DNA from 3 places in the Bradyrhizobium sp. HKCCYLS3077 genome. Region 3 is predicted to be linked to each of the others. Evidence: predicted binding sites of a transcription regulator. Region 3 holds the regulator's gene; each other region holds the start of a gene.

Region 1 (4,584 bases), on a different contig from region 3:
CCAGTGCGGACATGGCGCGCACCATCAGGTCGGCGCCGATGCGGGACAGACGATCGTGCAGGTCCGACGCGGTCATCGCGTCGGTGATGGCGAGGCGCTCGGCCATCGCGACGTCGCCGGTGTCGAGCCCGACATCCATCTTCATCACCATCACGCCGCTCTCGGCATCGCCCGCCATGATGGCGCGGTTGATCGGCGCGGCGCCGCGCCAGCGCGGCAGCAGGGAAGCGTGCAGGTTGTAGCAGCCGAGTTTCGGCGCATCGAGGATCGCCTGCGGCAGGATCATGCCATAGGCCACGACAACGGCGGCATCGGCCTCGTGCGCGCGGAATTCGGCCAAGGCCTCCTCGGTCTTCAGCGTCTTCGGCGTGAGCACGGGGATGCCGAGCCGGCGCGCCTCGGTCTCGATCGGCGTCGGCACCAGCGCCAGACCACGGCGACCGCCGGGCTTCGGCGCACGCGTATAAACGGCCACGATCTCGTGGCCGTGGCCGGCGAGCTCGAGCAGGGTCGGCACGGCGAAATCCGGCGTGCCCATGAACATCAGGCGAAGCGGCATGTGGTCGGAGACCCTGCAAAGCCTCTACTCCGCCGTCATGCCGGGCTTGTCGCGGCCATCCACGTCGCGACCAAGACAAGCGGCGAGACGTGGATGCCCGGGTCAAGCCCGGGCATGACGAAGGAGAGAGTTGATCGTTACTCGCCGGCGCGCTTGGCGGCCTTGGTGAACTTCTTCATGACGCGGTCGCGCTTGAGCTTCGACAGGTAGTCGATGAACAGCACGCCGTTGAGATGGTCGATCTCATGCTGGATGCAGGTGGCGTAGAGCCCCTCCGCGTCCTCCTCGCGGACCACGCCGTCGAGATCGGTGAAGCGGACGCGCACCCGCGCCGGCCGCTCGACCTCCTCGTAATATTCGGGGATCGACAGGCAGCCTTCCTCATACACCGACAGCTCATCTGACTTGGCGATGATCTCGGGATTGATGAACACGCGCGGCTCGCGCTTGGTCTCGCCGCCGGAATCCGGCTTGGCCAGATCCATGGTGATGACGCGCAGGGGTTGCGCAACCTGGATCGCCGCCAGCCCGATGCCGGGCGCGTCGTACATGGTCTGAAACATGTCGTCGACCAGCTGCCGGATGTCCGGCGTGACCTTCTCGACAGGCTTGGACACCAGCCGCAACTGTCTGTCGGGCAGGATGATGATTTCTCTAAGGGACATGGCGCGCGATTTAAGCCCCGGAGCAGGCGCGGTCAATGTGAGGACGCGCGGTTAAGACTTCGCTAACCATGAATTTCAACGATCCGTTAACCATACTTTTTAACCCGCCCTTAACCATAAATGTTCTCTCTTCGTTCGCGACGGTTTGCGAATCGGATAGACGGGGGTGATGACCGCCAGCCAATCCCTCAATCCTGTCGTCGTCATGATCGGCGACCTGCCCGTCCGCGCCAGCGACGCGCTGATCGGGTTCGGCGTGCTGGTGCTGCTGCTGCTCGTGATGATCGGCCTGGCGCTGGCCCGCTCCGGACGGCGGAGCGCGGAGCTTGCCGCCCGGCAGGCGATGCGCACCGAGGAGATCGAACAGCGGTTCGGCGAGATGATCCGGGTGCAGAGCGAGGCCTCCGGCCGGGTCGATGCGATGGCGCAACTGCTCGCCGGCCGGCAGGTGGATCTCGCCCGCAGCGTCAACGAGCGGCTCGACGCCGTCACCCATCGGGTCGGCCAGTCGATGGAGCAGACCACGCGGCACACCATGGATTCGTTGCGGGTGCTGCACGAACGGCTCGGCATCATCGACAATGCGCATCGTGATCTCAGCGAGCTCACCACGCAGGTCTCTACGCTGCGCGACGTGCTCGCCAACAAGCAGTCGCGCGGCGCTTTCGGCCAGGCGCGGATGGAGGCGATCGTGCAGGACGGATTGCCGAAGGGCAGCTACGCGTTCCAGTACACGCTCGCCAGCGGCAAGCGGCCGGACTGCGTGGTGTTCCTGCCCGACACCAGGCCGCTGTGCATCGACGCAAAATTTCCGCTGGAGGCCGTGACCGCGCTGCACGAGGCGGAGACCGACGAGGAGAAACGCGCCACCGCGCAGCGCCTGCGCACCGACGTGCTGCGTCACGTCAACGACATCGCCGAGAAGTATCTCGTCGTCGGCGAGACGCAGGACACGGCGCTGATGTTCGTGCCGTCCGAGTCGGTCTATGCCGAGATCCATGACGGCTTCGACGACGTCATCCAGAAGGCCTATCGCGCGCGAATCGTGCTGGTATCGCCATCGCTGCTGATGCTCGCGATCCAGGTCATGCAGCAGATCATGAAGGATGCCCGCATCCGCGACGCCGCCGACCAGATCCGCAACGAGGTCATTCACCTCGGCGACGATCTCAGCCGCCTGCGCGACCGCGTGCTCAAGCTGCAAAAGCATTTCGGCGACGTGGGCGAGGACATCCGCCAGATCCTGATCTCCGCCGACAAGATCGAGAAGCGCGCCGCCCGGATCGAAGAACTGGATTTCAGCAAGCAGGATGCGCCGCTGGACTCGCCGCGGATCGCGCCGGGCACGGGCACGACGCCGGACCTGTTTCCGCTGGCGGGACGGATGCAGGCGGGGGAGTGATGGCGGCGTCGCGACAGCCGCGCAAATCTGCTACCACCCGGTCATGACCGCACCCGACGCGACCTCCGACCTCACAGCGAACGCTGCAAAGCCTGACGCCAAGCCCACTCCGACTTGGCGCGAGAGCATGGCCGTCTACCTGCAGCCGCGCGTGCTCGTGGTGCTGTTCCTCGGCTTCTCCTCCGGCCTGCCGCTGGCGCTGTCGGGCTCGACTTTGCAGATCTGGATGCGCGAGCTCGGCGTCGATCTCGGAACCATCGGACTGTTCGCGCTGGTCGGCACGCCCTATACGCTGAAGTTCTTGTGGGCACCGCTGGTCGACGCGCTGCACGTGCCGCTGCTGACGCGCGCGTTCGGGCGCCGCCGCGGCTGGCTGGTGTTCGCGCAGCTCCTGCTGATCGGCGCCATCATGCTGCTGGCGCTGACCGACCCGGCGCACGCGCCGTTCATGGTGGCGCTGGCCGCGCTGCTGGTCGCCGCGACCTCCTCGACCCAGGACATCGTGGTCGATGCGTTCCGTGTCGAGAGCCTGCCGGAGAGCGAGCAGGCCGCCGGCATGGCGGCCTATGTCGCGGCCTATCGCATCGGTATGCTGGTCTCGACCGCCGGGGCGCTCGTCGTGGTCAGCGCGTTCGAGAGCTCGGGGCTGACGCGCCCGTCGTCCTGGATGTGGGGCTACATCGTGATGGCGGCGCTGGTGCTGATCGGCACCATCACGGCGCTGGCCGCGACTGAGCCGGCGCAGTCAAAGCAGGCCGAAGCTGCGATGGGTGCGGACACCGCCCTCACTCGCGTGGCCCAGGCTGCCGCCGGCGCGTTCGTCGAATTCCTCGGCCGCCGCGATGCGCTGGCCGCGCTCGCCTTCGTCGTGCTGTTCAAGTTCACCGACGCCTTCTCCGGCACGATGACCGCGCCGTTCGTGATCGACCTCGGCTTCACCAAGGTCGACTACGCCGCGATCGTGAAGGGCGTCGGCCTCGCCGCCACGCTCGCCGGCGGCTTTGCCGGCGGGTTCGTCGCGCGGCGCTATTCGCTCGCCACGAGCCTCTGGATCGGCGGTGTGGTGCAGGCGCTGGCGAACCTGTCGTTTTCCTGGCTCGCGATCGTCGGCGTCAATCAGTGGGCGCTGGCACTGGCGATCTCGGCGGAGAACTTCACCAGTGCGATCGGCACGGTGATCTTCGTCGCCTATCTCTCGGCACTGTGTAAGAACCCGCTGCACACCGCGACCCAGTATGCGCTGCTCACCGCGCTCGCTGCGGTCGGCCGCACCTATCTGTCAGCAGGCGCGGGCTACGTCGCGAAGGCGACCGGCTGGCCGCTGTTCTTCGTGATCTGCGTGCTGGTGGCGGTCCCGAGTCTCGTGCTGCTCGCCTGGCTGCAGCGGCGCGGACATTTCGATGGTTTGCAAAGCCGCGTCTGAGTTAACGCTTCAGGTCTTGCCGCACCTTGTCGTTCACACGCTCGAACTCCGCGGCGACAGAGTCGCAGGCCGGCTTCACTGCCTCGCACCGAATGTCCATCTCGATGAAGATGTCGTCGCCTTCCTGTACGATGCGGCGGCGAATCGCCGTGGGATAGGCCGTGTGACCTTCGGGTGGAAACGACCAGACGGCGCCTGACTCGAGATCCTCGAAGATGGTCCATCCGGATCGCGTAGAGCGCGTGACGCCCGGTTTGGCCCCCAGCCCGGCCATGGCAGCAGCAACATCGGGATAGCCGAGATCGACCTTGGCGGCTTCCTCGGACACTGCCGCCGAGATTGTCGAAAGCGCCGCTGTAACAAACACCAATCCGACCTTCATCGGCGCTCCCACACAGATACACACCAGTTAAATATAGGGTGCTATTGTAGGGGAGCTTAGCCGAGGATCACCGTTTCACCAAGGTCCACTTCGTCACGACCGCCTCGCTGATCTGCCCGGCATCCTGGGCGCAGGCGATCTCGTCGACCTTCA
Region 2 (4,584 bases), on a different contig from region 3:
GCCATGCGCGAGGAGGTGTTCAAGCCGTTCCTGCGGTTGGACGACGCCCGCAACCAGGACGAAGGCGGCACCGGCCTCGGCCTCGCCATCGCCCGCGACATCGCGCGGTCGCATGGCGGCGACATTACCCTGAGCGACAGCCCGATGGGCGGCTTGCGGGCGAGCGTGCGGATTCCGGTGTAGGCGCAGCGCTGCGCGGCAGTGGGATTCGATATCTCACAACACCGGCGGTCCTCTCCCCTCCCCCTTGCGGGGAGGGGTCGGGGGTGGGGGTCCACGAATTCCGCTATCAATAAGAAGAGCGCGTCCCCAGCGCGTCAGCTGATTGCGAAACCCAGCAAAGCGAACGAACTCCCAACCGCGCTCCGCGCCCGGGGACCCCCACCCCCGACCCCTCCCCGCAAGGGGGAGGGGAGCGGACCGGGCTCGCGGCGAGAGCCTGCTACTTCACGCCCGGGATCAGGTTCTTCAGCTTGTTCATGTCCTTGATGTTCATCTTCATGCCGCCGGGCATGACGATGTCGCCGGGCTTCTGGTCCGGTTTGCAGGCCCCCAGCCATTTCGCCTCGATCGTCATGGCGGTGTCCTTCACGCCCGTCGTGCCTGCGGCGCCGCCCTGGACCTTCGACATCGTCTTCACCGTATAGGCCGAGTTGAAGTCGCCGGTGATGTCGGCATGCGACGTCGTATTGATGCCACCGAAATTGCAGACGGAATCGCTGACATAGCCGGTCGCCGTCTTCTGGATCTCCTGCTTGGAGCAGACCTGCTGCGCCATCGGCGAAGCGAAGTTGTTCATCTCCTTGTCGGTCGACTCGTCGGTGCAATGCTGCATCGTCGCGTCCGGCTGCTGGCTGCCGGACCGCATCATCTTCAGCTCCCATAGCCCCGCCTTGCGGACCGGCAGGTCCACGGCGCGAGCCTCATGGCTGGCGGCCACACTGAGAAGGCAGCAGGCCAACAGGCCGAGGGCGGTGCGGGTGCGGGTCATCAGCTTCGTTCCAGATCGTTGCGCGATGCCGGAGCGAATGCCGCCAAAAGATGGCAATTAGGAGAACGTCGATCGAGCGAACGGCAGTGGATCGAAGATCAGTACAGCGTCCGCAGCGGCCGTTGCGCCGAGCCGTAAGGTACCCAGCGGCAGGCGAACGACACATAGCCGCCATAGCGGGCATCGACAGCCTTGAACTTCGCGACCTTGCCGTAGGAGGCGCAATGATCCACTGCGAGCTGGCGCGCATCCGTGGTCTGGGCCAGCTGATAGGCGATGATGCCGCCGGTGTCGTTGCCCTTGAAGGCCGGCACATAGTCAGCCTGGGCGGATGCGACCGCCAACAGCGTCCCGACGGCCGCGAGGCCTGCAGTCTTCACGAGTCCGGCCTTCAGCGTCCGCATTGCAATCTCCTTGAGCTGGCTGCCATTCTAAAGGTCCTGTCCGGCCAAGAAAAGAACACCGCGCCCGGGTTAACAGGACTAATCGTGGAGTGTTGCCGCGTTGCACTTGACCTCCTGTGGCCGCCACGGCACGGTCCACGCTCCCGGATCAGACTTGCGGACGCCCCATGCGCGACTTCAGCACCTCCTTTAAGACGCTCGGCATCAAGACGTTCGGCGCCGCCTGCGGCGCGCTGCTCGCCGGCCTCGTCGCGAGCGCTCCGGCCCAGGCCGCCAATCCGCTGGAGATGAATTTCTGGCTGTCCGGTCCGAAATATGAAGGCCGGGTCGCCCCTTGCGAAGCGGCCATTCCGACCGTGGTGTCGCGCTTCCAGGAGAAGGAAAGCACCTTCTGGAATTCGTCGCTGACCATCACCGGCGTGGCGAACGTGCATGAGATCGCCTTCCGTCCCTGGCAGTCGGACAACATTCCGCGCCGCTTCTGCACCGGCAGCGTGATGATCAGCGACGGCAAGGCGCGCACCGTGAATTTCTCGATCATCGAGGACGGCGGCTTTGCCGGCTATGACCAGGGCGTCGAGTTCTGCGTCGTCGGCCTCGACCGCAACTGGGCCTACAATCCGGCCTGCCGCGCCGCCAAGCCCTGAGTCGCTGACACCAGCCGAATCAGTCGGCCGCCCGCCAGGGCGGCCTTTTTGTTCTTGAAATGTTCCGGCGGACTGCTACCCTCCCGGCATTGTCCGGGGAGCCCGCCATGTCCGATTGCCTGCGCCGACCTGCCGTCCGTGTATCCCAACTGGTTGCCTGCCTCACGCTCCTGCTCTGCCTGCTGGCGGCCCTGCCCGTGCGGGCCCAGGACCGCCGTCAGAATGCGCCCGGCGCATTCGACTTCTACGTGCTGTCGCTGTCCTGGTCGCCCTCGTTCTGCGCCGAGGCCGAGGAGCGCGGCGGCCGCGGCAGCAAGTCGCAGCAATGCAGCGGCCGGCCCTACTCCTTCGTCGTGCATGGGCTGTGGCCGCAATATGAGACCGGCTATCCCGAATATTGCGAGCAGCCGGCGCCGCGCCTGCCGCGCAACATCATGACCTCGATGCTCGACCTGATGCCGGCGCCGGGGCTGATCTACAACGAATGGGACAAGCACGGCACCTGCGCCGGCCTGTCGGCGAAGGCCTATTTCGAGGCAATCCGCAAAGCGCGCGCCGCGATCAAGATCCCGCCGGAGTTTCTCGATCTGGCGCAGGCCAAGACGGTCTCGCCGGCGGCGGTCGAGGACGCCTTCATCAAGGCCAATCCCAAGCTCACGACGTCGGGCATAGCCGTGACCTGCAACCGCACCCGGCTCAGCGAGGTTCGCATCTGCCTGTCGAAGGATCTGGAATTCCGCAGCTGCGACGAGGTCGACCGCCAGGCCTGCCGGCGCGACGAGGTCAACATGCCGCCGGTGCGCGGCGGCTAGTTCGGACGCGGCGAGCGGCGGCTTGCCCTCACTGACGATTGGAACGCGGACCGCCGTCAGCTCTGCACGACGTTCGCCAACTGCCGATGATGACGATGCAAAGGCGCCGCGCTCTCAGTCTCACCCTCCCCTGGAGGGGGAGGGTCGCTCGCACGCGAAGCGGGCGAGCGGGGTGGGGTGAGGCCGTGGAGACCGGTGCAAGTGGAAAGATCACCCCACCCCGGCTCACACGCGCTTCGCGCCTATGAGCCGACCCTCCCCCTCCAGGGGAGGGTGACAGCGTGGATGACCTCCAGCTGGGCGCTGTGGCATCGGGAACGTGCGCGAGTTGCCAGATGCGATTCCGTGGAAACACATCATGCTCTGGTCCTCCCGGCTCGCGCATCGACGGGGTACCCTTTTGGCGCGGAACGGCGTAACCCGTGCGGCATGAACTACCGACACGCCTTTCACGCCGGCGGCTTTGCCGACGTCATCAAGCACATCGTGCTGACGCGCATCCTGGTCTACCTCCAGGAGAAGCCGGCGGCATTCCGGGTGATCGACACCCATGCCGGCGCCGGCCTCTATGATCTCACCGGCGACGAGGCCACGCGCAGCGGCGAATATCTCACCGGCATCGCACGGCTGCTGCAGGCGCGGCTGTCCGAGCCGGCCTATGCACTGTTGTCGCCATATCTCGACATCGTCAGATCGTTCAATCCGAAAGCCGAGCTCGTCGCCTATCCCGGCTCGCCGCTGATCGCACGCGCGCTGCTGCGGCCGCAGGACCGCATGACCCTGTGCGAGCTGGCGCCCGTGCCGCGCAAGCAGCTGATCGACGCACTGCGGCGCGACACGCAGGCCCGCGTCGTCGATCTCGACGGCTGGGTCGCCCTGCCCGCCTTCGTGCCGCCGAACGAGCGCCGCGGCGTGGTGCTGATCGATCCGGCCTTCGAGGCCAAGGATGAGTTCGCGCGGCTCGCCGAGCGCTTCGCCGCAGCCTATGTGAAGTGGCCGACCGGTATCTATGTGCTGTGGTATCCCGCCAAGACCCGCCGCGCGACCGAGGAACTGACCGATCGTGTCGCAGAGCTGGTAGGTAGCTCCAAGCCGGCGGGCAAGCTGTTGCGACTCGAGTTCAGCGTTGCACCGCAAATCGAGGGGGAGGCGCTGACCTCGACGGGACTGCTGATCGTCAACCCTCCCTGGACATTGCATGATGAGTTGAAGCTCATCATGCAGGAGTTGCAGCGGCCGCTCGGCCAGGGCGGCGCCGCACGCTTCCGGCTGGAAATCCCCAAAGGTTGAAGCCTGTATACCTCGAAAAGCCATGGTCAACGGACGCGGAACCGTATTATTGTGTCTGATTGTAAGACTGGCTTTACGTTCCGCTTCCGCGAATGGTTGCGGCGGGGTGATCAAGGCCTAATAAGTACCGACGATCCGGCGCGACGAGCGCCGGTCGTTAAGGTGGCCAACGCTTTCCGATCAAAGTGATGTCCGGTCGGACGCTGCGCAGGGCGCGCAGTGGAGGAAGCATTGCGGGGGAGGAGTTTCCCGATGGCCATGACTGGGACGGTCAAGTTCTTCAATGGTGAGCGCGGCTACGGCTTCATCAAGCCGGACGACGGTGGACGCGACGTGTTCGTGCACATCACGGCGGTGGAGCGCGCGGGCCTGAAGGACCTGACCGAGGGACAGCGTATCAGTTTCGAGGTCGAGCCCGACAAGAAGGGCAAGGGACCGAA
Region 3 (4,584 bases):
TCACCGGACTGATCACGAGGTTTCTCGCCACATTGTGAGAGCGCCCCGCGCGAGGCTGCTCCCCAAGGCACCGGTCGGAATGGCCCCTTGGCCCCGCCCTGCGCGTTCGGTTAGAACGCGACTCCCTCGACTCGTCCGCCTCCTTCCAAAGGAACTCTGATGGCCTTGATGCCGGTGTCCGATGCGTTGTCCGCGGTGCTTGCCGGCGCCGAGCCGCTGCCTGAGGAGATGGTCGGGCTGGACGAGGCATTCCACCGCATCCTGGCGCGCGACCTGGCGGCACTGCGGACGCAGCCACCGGAGGCGATGTCGGCGATGGACGGCTACGCGCTGCGGGCGGCCGATGCCGACAGGCCTGGCGCCAAGCTCAAGGTGATCGGCGAGGTCGCGGCCGGGCGGCCGTTCGATCGCGTGGTCGGCGCTGGCGAGGCGGCGCGCATCTTCACCGGCGGCGTCGTGCCGGAGGGCGCCGATGCGGTCGTCATCCAGGAGGATACGACCGCGGAGGGCGGCCATGTGGTCCTCAACGAGGCGGCCATCAAGGGCCGGCACATCCGCCCCGCGGGTGTCGACTTCCATCAGGGCATGGTGCTGCTGAAGGCCGGACGCCGGCTCAGCGACCGCGACCTGTCGCTGGCGGCCAGCATGAATCATCCGGCGCTGCCGGTGCGGCGGCGGCCGAAGGTGGCGCTGCTCGCGACCGGCGACGAACTGGTGATGCCGGGCTCAGAGCCCGGTCCCGGCCAGATCGTCTATTCCAACGGCTATGCGCTGCGGGCGCTGGTGCGTAGCGAGGGTGCCGAGCCGATCGATCTCGGCATCGCCGTCGACACGATGGAGGCCACCGTGGCCGGTATCCGCCGGGCGCGCGAGTCTGGAGCCGACATCCTGATCACCACCGGCGGCGCCTCGGTCGGCGACCATGATCTGGTCAAGCAGGCCCTGGAGGCCGAGGGCGTCGAGATGGCGTTCTGGAAGATCGCGATGCGGCCGGGCAAGCCGATGATGCACGGCCGGCTCGGCGGCATGAGGGTGATCGGCCTGCCGGGCAACCCGGTGTCGTCCTATGTCTGCGCCATCCTGTTCCTGGTGCCGCTGATTCGTGCCCTGCTCGGGCGCGAGGAGGTCGCGCCGCCGCGCGAGACCGCCCTGCTCGGCCGCGAACTCGGGCCGAACGACTCACGCGAGGACTATCTGCGCGCGCAGTTGGAAGAGCGCCCCGACGGCACGCTGATCGCCACGCCGGTGAACCAGCAGGATTCGTCTCTGCTCGGGAATCTCGCGCTTTCGCAGGCGCTGGTGATCCGTCCGGCCTTCGCGCCGAAGGCTCCCGCAGGCAGCCCTTGCGAGATCCTGCGCCTGCCCAGGTGAGGCGTCGGTGGGTGGGCTTCCTCCGGTAAAGCTCGGTCCATTCATCATATTTTTAGGATTGCAGAACACACATCGAACAGATAGTGTCCGTTCATGATTTGTTTTTAGTATGTTGCGGGTGACGTGAATGACGGTCGTCCAGTTGGGCTCTGGGACGCAAGAGCTCTTGAGAACTTCGGACGACAACCAACCGGGGACCAGGTCGAGATGCTGACGCGCAAACAGTACGAACTTCTGCGGTTCATCAACGAACGGCTCAAGGAAGCCGGCGTGCCGCCGTCCTTCGACGAGATGAAGGATGCGCTCGACCTGCGCTCCAAGTCCGGCATCCATCGGCTGATTACAGCTCTCGAAGAGCGCGGCTTCATCCGCCGGCTGCCCAATCGCGCCCGCGCGATCGAGGTGATCAAGCTGCCCGAGCTCTCGCAGGCCGCCAACAACCGGCGCGGCGGATTCACGCCGTCGGTGATCGAGGGCAATCTCGGCAAGGTGCGCACCTCGACGCCGGCGCTCGACGATGGCGAGCGTCCCGTCGCGGTGCCGGTGATGGGCCGGATTGCCGCGGGTACGCCGATCGAGGCGCTGCAGACGCGCAGCCACACCATCAGCGTGCCGGCCGACATGCTCGGCAATGGCGAGCACTACGCGCTCGAAGTCCGCGGCGATTCGATGGTCGACGCCGGCATCCTCGACGGCGACATGGCGCTGATCCAGCGCAACGAGTCCGCTGACACCGGCGACATCGTCGTGGCGCTGATCGACGACGAGGAAGCGACTTTGAAGCGCTTCCGCCGCCGCGGCGCGTCGATCGCCCTGGAGCCGGCCAACACGGCGTATGAGGTGCGCATCCTGCCGCCCAACCGGGTGAAGATCCAGGGCAAGCTGGTCGGGCTGTACCGGAAGTACTGAGTCCCGGCGTCTGCGAGGCCGCCGGATCTGCCCAGCAGATCGGCGGTGTGAGCCGCCCGGACTCGCGGCCGCCTATTTATGAGTCAGTTGAGAATGCACATCATGATGTGCAGCGCGGCACACTCAAACGCTTGTGATCGGCAGCGCCCGCGCGCACTGCAGATCAGCGCAGAATTGCCGCGAAGCGCGCGCTAACATCGCTCCCGATGTCCACTCTGATAGAGGCCTGCGCCTGTCCGGGGGGAGCGTGGGTCAGCTATCTCTGAACGAGGAGCGATCCGATGTGTGACTACAGCCTCCATGCCGTTGCCTCCCGTCCCGCCAAAGTCGGCGAGACGCTGATCTCGACGACGTTCCGCGGCACCGCGACCCGCGGCTTCGCCTTGGAAAGCGAGCCGACCGTCGCGGTCTGCATGCTGCCCGGCACCGAGCTCGCCTTTGCCGAGGACGTCCGCTACGACAGCCGCTGGCTGTGGACCCGCACGATCCGCGAGCGCGTCGCCAAGTTCAACACCATCGAGAAGCACATTCCCGACCGCCATCACGACGCGATCGAGTTCGCGGATGGACGCCACGTGCTGGTGACTCAGCTCTGCGAAGGCCAGCGCGTCACCGTGCTGCAATTGCCGGTCAGCAAGCAGCCCGGCGAGCGTCGTGACATCGCGGAAGACGTGCCGGCACAGCAGCCGACGCCGATCCGCCGCATCAGCATCACCTGACCGGTAGGCATCACCTAGGTCACGCGACGAGCGGATCGCATCCGCATTCGTCGTTCCGGATCGCACGCGACACTGCAACCGTCGGACGGCTCTCAGCCAGCTCTGACGATTGCGGTGCCGTTGGCGTCTGTGAATCGTGGAATCGCCCATCCTAACGACCGCACTGGCCATGATGTGCTTCTACAGAATCGCATCTGGCGGCCCCGCGCTCGTTCACCCTCCCCTGGAGGGGGAGGGTCGGCTCATAGGCGCAAAGCGCGTATGAGCCGGGTGGGGTGATCTCTCCACTTGCACCGGCGCCCGCGGCTTCATCCCACCCCGCTCGCCCGCTTCGCGCGCGATCGACCCTCCCCCTCCAGGGGAGGGTGAGACCGATGTCGCGGTGCCTTGCCAGCGTCATCATAGGCAGTCGACGACTGTCGCGCAGAGCAGCCGGCGAAACTTTGTCCCAATCGTCAATGAGAGCATGATGGGCTCGATCGACTTCATGCTCTGGCTGTGTCCTGGTGCTCGCCTCCAGGGCAGGGATTGGGACGCTGCAGCGGTGGCGTGGGCGCCAGCCTAATCCTCACCACCCTGCTCCATCTCCGGCGGCGTCGCGTCCTGCGCGCGCGACGGTGACGCGCGCGGCGTCAGTGTCGCCTCGAACTCGCTGGCCTCGGCCGGCGCCGGCCACCACGGCCGGCCGGTGCCGTCGGCGCGCGCCGGCGTAACGGCGAACCCCTTGCCGCTCTGCACGAGCATCAAGGCGCCCTGCTGCTGCAGCCGCGGACGGTCGATCACAGCGGCCTGGCAGGATTTTGGGGCGGAGCGCGCCGTCACCACCAGCGCAGCGCGGGCGCAATCGTCGGCGAGGGCGTCCGCGCGCAAGGTCAGCGCGACGATGCGGCCGTCGGCCATGGCGACCACGCATCCTTGTTCGTCACAGGACACGCCGTCACTGAGCGACGACTCGGCAGGCAGCCGCGCGTCGGCGTCGGCCGCGAGCCATTCCTTGGTGACGAACACGTCCTTGCCGCTGCGCATCACATGCAGGCGTCCATCGCGGCCGCGGACGGCCACGGCACGCCCATCGCCGGAGACGAGAATGTCCGGCTGCGGCGTCACGACGGCCCAGGCCGCGGCCGCCGCCAGCAGCACCGCGCCCGACCAGCGCAGCGGCGTGCGCAAGAGGCCGATCAGCACGAGTCCCAGGCTGGCTGCGATCAGCGGCCCGATGCCGAACGCCTGGATGCGCCCGACGGCGCCGGGTAATGCGGCGACCCATCGGGTCACCGCGATCATCCAGTCGATGCCCCAGCCCATCACCGTCCAGCAGACGCCGTCGAGGCCGAACGGCGCCGCCAGCAGGCCTAGCAGGCCGGCCGGCATCACCAGCACCGAGACCACCGGCATGGCCGCAAGATTGGCCAGCACGCCGTAGGGCGTGACGCGGTGGAAATGAAACGCCGCATAGGGCGTGGTCGCAAGCCCCGCGATCAGCGAGGCCAGCAGCAGCATGGACAGTTCGCGACCGCCCCACAAAGCGATGCGCTGCGTCGTCGAACTGTCCGGCGTGGCAAACAGTTTCGGCAGCCCGAACTGC

Evidence for each region. The regulator LexA, encoded in region 3, represses DNA repair genes until DNA is damaged. The targets are predictions, from matches to a motif close to TGTTCNNNNTGTGTTCNG.
Region 1: a site for LexA is predicted at 1,346-1,363, ahead of ACQR0Z_RS29245 (DNA recombination protein RmuC). Genes of this name have one in related genera too.
Region 2: a site for LexA is predicted at 2,092-2,109, ahead of ACQR0Z_RS26140 (ribonuclease T2 family protein). Genes of this name have one in related genera too.

Annotation. Positions count from the first base shown of each region.
Region 1 is NZ_JBNPTH010000008.1:176,039-180,622, reverse strand. It holds gene fmt (methionyl-tRNA formyltransferase) at 1-559, opposite strand, end outside; gene def (peptide deformylase) at 697-1,224, opposite strand; gene ACQR0Z_RS29245 (DNA recombination protein RmuC) at 1,394-2,626, shown strand; gene ACQR0Z_RS29240 (AmpG family muropeptide MFS transporter) at 2,670-4,049, shown strand; gene ACQR0Z_RS29235 (hypothetical protein) at 4,051-4,431, opposite strand; gene ACQR0Z_RS29230 (hypothetical protein) at 4,499-4,584, opposite strand, start outside.
Region 2 is NZ_JBNPTH010000007.1:16,687-21,270, forward strand. It holds gene ACQR0Z_RS26120 (ATP-binding protein) at 1-183, shown strand, start outside; gene ACQR0Z_RS26125 (DUF3617 domain-containing protein) at 443-991, opposite strand; gene ACQR0Z_RS26130 (hypothetical protein) at 1,090-1,395, opposite strand; gene ACQR0Z_RS26135 (hypothetical protein) at 1,563-2,042, shown strand; gene ACQR0Z_RS26140 (ribonuclease T2 family protein) at 2,150-2,854, shown strand; gene ACQR0Z_RS26145 (23S rRNA (adenine(2030)-N(6))-methyltransferase RlmJ) at 3,284-4,144, shown strand; gene ACQR0Z_RS26150 (cold-shock protein) at 4,397-4,584, shown strand, end outside.
Region 3 is NZ_JBNPTH010000004.1:52,591-57,174, reverse strand. It holds gene ACQR0Z_RS16465 (alpha/beta fold hydrolase) at 1-38, shown strand, start outside; gene ACQR0Z_RS16460 (molybdopterin molybdotransferase MoeA) at 160-1,371, shown strand; gene lexA (transcriptional repressor LexA) at 1,579-2,280, shown strand; gene ACQR0Z_RS16450 (hypothetical protein) at 2,562-2,999, shown strand; gene ACQR0Z_RS16445 (ComEC/Rec2 family competence protein) at 3,561-4,584, opposite strand, start outside.